Regions from separate parts of the Geminocystis sp. CENA526 genome, predicted to be linked through region 1. Evidence: riboswitches for the same ligand, from Rfam matches in the RefSeq annotation. Region 1 holds a riboswitch; the other holds the start of a gene.
What was found. A riboswitch is a leader RNA that binds a small molecule or an ion and turns the genes downstream of it on or off. The one in region 1 is predicted to bind cobalamin.

Region 2: another riboswitch for cobalamin. It lies ahead of ACN4EE_RS19395 (energy-coupling factor ABC transporter permease); the one in region 1 lies ahead of metE (5-methyltetrahydropteroyltriglutamate--homocysteine S-methyltransferase).

The regions. Positions count from the first base shown of each region.
Region 1 covers NZ_JBLZFY010000005.1:14,834-18,006, reverse strand. Annotated here, with positions in the region: gene rocD (ornithine--oxo-acid transaminase) at 1-910, shown strand, start outside; cobalamin riboswitch at 1,025-1,167, shown strand; gene metE (5-methyltetrahydropteroyltriglutamate--homocysteine S-methyltransferase) at 1,664-3,173, shown strand, end outside.
Region 2 covers NZ_JBLZFY010000108.1:8,773-11,945, forward strand. Annotated here, with positions in the region: gene ACN4EE_RS19390 (solute carrier family 26 protein) at 1-1,397, shown strand, start outside; cobalamin riboswitch at 1,453-1,598, shown strand; gene ACN4EE_RS19395 (energy-coupling factor ABC transporter permease) at 1,618-2,379, shown strand; gene ACN4EE_RS19400 (energy-coupling factor ABC transporter substrate-binding protein) at 2,392-2,688, shown strand; gene cbiQ (cobalt ECF transporter T component CbiQ) at 2,999-3,173, shown strand, end outside.

The DNA.
Region 1 (3,173 bases):
AGTATTGCCTATGAATTCTGGGGCTGAAGCAGTAGAAACCGCCATTAAAGCCATTAGAAAATGGGCTTACACCGTCAAAGGAGTATCCCATAACCAAGCAGAAATTATTGTTTGTAATAATAATTTTGCCGGACGTACTATTAGTTTAGTCAGCTTTTCCACCGAAGAACAATATCAATCAGGTTTTGCACCCTTCACCCCCGGATTTAAGACAATACCCTATGGAGATGCAAAAGCTCTAAAATCCGCTATTACTCCCAATACTGCGGCTTTTTTCCTCGAACCGATTCAAGGAGAAGGAGGAATTATTATCCCCCCTGTGGGTTATTTGCAAGAAATAGAATCTATTTGTCGCAAAAATAATGTTTTATTGGTATTCGACGAAATTCAGACAGGATTAGGACGCACGGGGAAAATGTTTGCTTTTGAACATGAAGGAGTGAAACCCGATGGTATCACGATCGGTAAAGCCTTATCAGGAGGATTTTATCCTATCTCAGCTTTTATTAGTACCCACGAAGTTATGGATGTTTTTAACCCCGGCGATCATGGTAGCACATTTGGGGGGAATCCTTTAGCTGCTGCGGTGGGAATCGCCGCTTTAGATGTTATTATTGAGGAAAATTTACCTGAACGAGCTTCACAATTAGGGGCTTATTTTCTTTCTCAATTACAAACTATTCCTAGCCCTTATATTCAGGAAGTTCGAGGCAGAGGTTTATTGATTGGATTGGAGTTAAAACCCAGTGCAGGGGGCGCTCGACGTTTTTGTAAAGCCTTAATGGGATTGGGTATTTTAGCCAAAGAAACCAGAGAAAATATTATTCGTTTTGCACCACCTTTAGTTATTTCTCGCTCTGAAATTGATTGGGCTTTACAACGCATTGAACAAGTTTTGATGTCGGAGTAGAAATTTTTATCGTTATTTTCAGACTAATGGGGGAATTTTTCCCCTGTTTGACTTTAGAGAAAAATGCTTAATTCCTGTGAGCAAAAAAATTATTGCCAAAATTACATAAACTCTGATATAATTTAAGTCATCGGTTTTGATGGGTCACTTCCATCGAACGTAAGGGGGAAAGTCCGGTTAAAATCCGACGCTGTCCCGCAACTGTGATTGAGCAAAGTCTCATTAGTCAGAATGCCCACCGATACTCAACCATGTTATTTTATTTATCTGCGAGGTACAGATGATGGTGTCTTCAATATTTTTTTCGATCGTATTTTTTACCGATGTGTGGCTAAATTATGAGTAGCTACTTTTTGGGTTAAAGATGTAATAAATTAAGAGTTGAGTCCGTTCTTCGTGTCAACGTCAATTCTAACTTATTTTCATCGGTCAATAGCTTATAAGCCTTACACAAAAAATAGTTCTTTATCCCTAACCCTCAATTATGGGTACGTTCTATCTTGGCATATAGTCTTCATTCACTTTGATGGAATTTATATAAATTTGGTTGAATGACTGATCACAAAAATTTTAGCAGTTGTTGTGATCATAATTTTTCGTAGCCTTATTTTATACAAATCAAGGTTTTTGTTAGGGGAGTAATACTTGCTATCAACTAAAACTATTCGGACACTACTGCTTTAAACAATAAAAGGCGGTCAATCTTACCATGACTTTTTTTTCAAGTTTATCATAATTAGAATATTAATCAAGATGACAATTACAACAGGAACGTTAGGTTATCCTCGTATCGGACAAAAACGAGAGGTAAAAAAAGCGCTCGAAGGTTTTTGGGCTGGAAAATTAGAAGCTGATGCTTTAATTCACACCATTGAATCTGTAGAAACTGCCAATTGGCAAAGACAATTAGAGGCAGGAATCGATCGCATTGCAGTAGGTGATATGACGTTTTATGATCATGTTTTAGATTGGTGTGTGCGTTTAGGTTTGATTCCTAATCGTTTTCAGTCTTTGACGGGTTTAAAACAATATTTTGCTATGGGTAGAGGTGTTGATGGTATTCCAGCCCTTGAAATGACTAAATGGTTTGATACTAATTATCATTATTTAGTGCCTGAAATTAGCTCTGATTGCCAACCCCAAGCTAATTTTGACGATTTTCTAGCCAAGGTAAGGCGATCGCAACTCATCCTCGGTAAACGCTCAAATCCTGTCATTTTAAGCCCTGTCACTTTATTAGAATTGAGTAGAAAAGAAGGGAGTTTGCAAGAAAATCTGGAGAAGTTATTACCTCTTTATGGTGATTTATTAACTCAACTCAAAGAATATGGTATCGAAGAAGTACAGTTTCATGAGCCAATTTTAGTTACTAAGGAAACCTCAGAATTAAAAGAAGCTATCCTCACCACTTATCATGAATTAGCTAACATTGGTTTACCCATTAACCTTGTTACTTATTTTGAAGATTTGGGTGCAAATTATAGCTGGGTAATTAATTTACCAGTACAGGCTATTAGTTTAGACTTTACGAGGGGGAATAATCTGGATTTATTGAAAATAGGTGGTTTTCCTGAAGATAAACGGTTAGGAGTTGGTATTATCGATGCGCGAAATGTCTGGAAAATTCGCCCTCAATCTGTGATTTCAACCTTACACCAAATTCAAGAAATTACGACTAATATTAGTATTCAACCTTCTGCATCTTTGCAATTTGTTCCCCTTGATGCTCAAAAAGAGGTTAATTTAGCCGAACCTTTAAGAAATGTGTTGAGTTTTGCTCAACAAAAATTAAGGGAGGTAAAAATGCTTTCTGAAGCTGATAATCAAAGTTTTTACGATGAAATTGACGCACAATGGCAAATATTTAAAGAATTTAGCCCTTATTCTGAAAATGTCGCCCATAAGCTCACCAATTTGAAAACTAACGATTTTGATCGCACTTTATCTTATTTAGAGCGCCTTGAAAAACAGTTACCTTTACCGATGTTACCCACTACCACCATCGGCTCTTTCCCCCAAACTTCTGAAGTGAGACAGTTGCGAGTAAAATATAAACGAGGAGAATTGACACAGCAACAATACGAAGATGCGATCGATCATCATATTGCTGAATGTATTAAACTTCAAGAAGACATTGGTCTTGATGTGTTAGTGCATGGGGAATTTGAACGTACGGACATGGTAGAATATTTTGGTCAACAATTGTCAGGATTTGCCTTTACTGAACATGGTTGGGTACAAAGTTACGGTAGTCGTTATGTTC
Region 2 (3,173 bases), on a different contig from region 1:
AAGGGGATGTGAGTTATGCTAGTGCGAGTGGTTTACTGGCTTTGATGGTAGGTGTAATCTGTGTATTAGCTTATTTTGCCAGACTAGGATTTTTGGCAGATTTACTGTCTAAGCCGATTTTGGTGGGTTATATGGCGGGAGTTGCTATTACGATGATTACAGGGCAATTAGGGAAAATTAGCGGTATTAAAATCAATTCTGATGAGGTTTTTAAGCAAATAGGACAGTTTTTGACTAATTTTGACGAAATTCATTATCCTACTCTCATTCTCGCTCTTTTTATCTTAATCTTTTTATTAGTTGCTCAACGTTTTTTTCCTCGCTTACCTATTCCTTTAATCGGAGTTTTGTTAGCAACGGCGATTGTTGATATTCTTGATCTCGATCGAATGGGGGTTGCTATTATTGGAGAAATACCCGCAGGATTCCCTCAATATTCTTTTCCTACCATACCTTTACATCATTTCAGTTATTTAATTTCTTCTGCTGTTGGCATTTCGATCGTGGCGTATTCTGATAATGTGTTAACAGCAAGAATTTTTGGATTGAAAAATGGTTATAAAATAGAAGCAAATCAAGAATTATTAGCCTTGGGAATGTGTAACGCCGTGGCAGGATTAAGCCAAGGATTTCCCATTAGTAGTAGTGGAAGTCGCACAGCGATTGGTGATTCTTTGGGTAGCAAAACCCAAGTTTATTCCCTCGTAATTTTTGTTGTCGTCATCTTAGTCTTACTTTTTTTTCGCCCCTTATTGATGTTATTTCCTAACGCCGCCTTGGGCGCTATTGTTATCTATGCAGCGATTCGTTTGATTGATATACCCGAATTTATCCGTCTTTATAACTTTCGACTGAGTGAATTTCGTCTCGCTATTATTACCTTTTTTGGAGTATTAGCCACAGGAATTTTTATGGGAGTTGGTATCGCTGTGGGCTTATCGGTGTTAGATTTATTTGCTAGGGTAGCGCGTCCCCATGATGCTATATTAGGCAAAATCCCCAACTTGGCTGGATTCCATGATATTGATGATTGGGAAGGAGGAAAAACCATCCCCGGATTGGTTATCTATCGTTATGATGCACCTCTTTGTTTTGCCAATGCAGAAGATTTTAAACAACGAGTAATGAAAGCCATTGAAATGGAAACTACTCCCGTTGAGTGGTTAATTCTCAATACCGAAGCCATTGTGGAAATCGATATTACGGCTATCGATATGTTAGAAGAATTAAGACTAGAATTAGCCTCTAATCACATTACTTTAGGTATGGCACGAGTCAAACAAGATTTATATATCCACCTCAAAAAGTCTGGTTTAGTCGATCGAATGGGATTAGGATATATTTATCCTACTCTTCACACGGCTATTGAAGGCTTTGAGAAAAGAGATGAGAAGTAATCACTGTTACTCTCTTCATCCAAAGACTTTTTCAGAAAACCGTAAATTATGATATAGTCATAATCTCAGTATCGGTTCTTACGAGAAACCTTTGTAAGAGGAAACAGGGAAAGAATAGTGAAAATCTATCGCTGTCCCGCAACTGTAATTGAAAAGCTATTTTTCATAAGTCAGAATACCTGCCGAAACAAAAAATCAGTATTAATCTGCGAGGTACAGTGTGAATACAAAGTGGAAAAAGTTTATTTGGCTAGGATTAATAGCCAGTTTCAGTGGCTTTATTGTTATTTTTGGGGCAACTCCTGCTTATGCCATGCACATTGCAGAGGGTTTTTTACCTGTTAAATGGGCAATTTTCTGGTGGGTTATAGTTATTCCCTTTTTAGTGGTTGGTTTTAAGTCTGTGTCTCGTATCACTAAGGATAACCCCGAATTAAAATTACTCTTGGCTTTATCCGGGGCGTTTGGTTTTGTTTTATCGGCTTTGAAAATCCCCTCAGTTACGGGTAGTAGCTCTCACCCTACAGGTACAGGATTAGGTGCTATTTTATTTGGTCCTTCGGTGATGGTAGTATTAGGGAGTTTAGTTTTATTTTTTCAAGCCGTATTATTAGCCCATGGCGGTTTAACTACTCTAGGCGCTAATATCTTTTCTATGGCGATCGTAGGTTCTTGGGTTGCATTTATAGTCTATAAGTTTTGCGTCAAAATTGGCAAACAAAAGTTAGGTATTTTTTTAGGCGCATCCCTCGGCAATTTAGCTACTTATCTGGTGACTTCGGTGCAACTTTCGATCGTATTTCCTTCCGCCGATGGTGGTGTTATGGCTTCATTTATCAAATTTGCAGGAATTTTTGCTATTACTCAAATACCCTTAGCGATTAGTGAAGGATTTTTAACGGTATTGGTATGGAATTGGTTGCAATCTTACGCCGTGAATGAGTTACAAATGTTAAAACTATTGAAAACCCAAGAAGGATAAAGTATTAAAACTATGATAGAGAAACAAATAATCAAACCTAACAATGCGCAAGGGAATTGGTGGTTAATATTATCAGTCATCGTGTTGACAGTATCTCCTTTAATCTTTGTTAAGGGTGATTTTGAGGGTGCAGATGGACAAGCGGAGGAGTTAATCACAGAGATACAACCAGATTACGAGCCTTGGGTACAACCAATTATTGAACCTGCTAGTGGTGAAGTTGAAAGCCTGTTATTTGCTTCACAGGCGGCTTTAGGTGCGGGGGTTATCGGTTATGTTATTGGTTTATATAAGGGAAGAAAGAATTAAGAATTAAGAATTAAGAATTAAGAATTAAGAATGGAGAATGGAGAATGGCAAAAGATAACAATAATAAAGAATGTAGGGGTTTAATATATTAAACCCAACCCCACCAAAAAAATATAATTATTTCTCCCCCCTTCTCCCCCTTCTTATCTTCATCATTTTATAGTTCACTCAGGTAAAATTTAGTAAATAGGGGTTGTTACAGAATCAGCTTAAGTCAGTTAAACAAGTGTTTGTTATTCGTCAATATCAACGGTAGGTTTAAGATGACGATCGAACTCCAAACTAACTAAAATGCACTTGTATAGTCTATATGCACCATCAAATTGACTCTTTAGCCTATGGGAATAAATTACGATCGATCTTTCCCGAACATAAACTAATATTTGCCCTATCATTATTTATCTTAGGGTACTTAGCCCCTATGTATATTTCTATTCTCATCAGTGTTTGGTTGATATTATGGATAGTGGTTTATGCAGGGATTC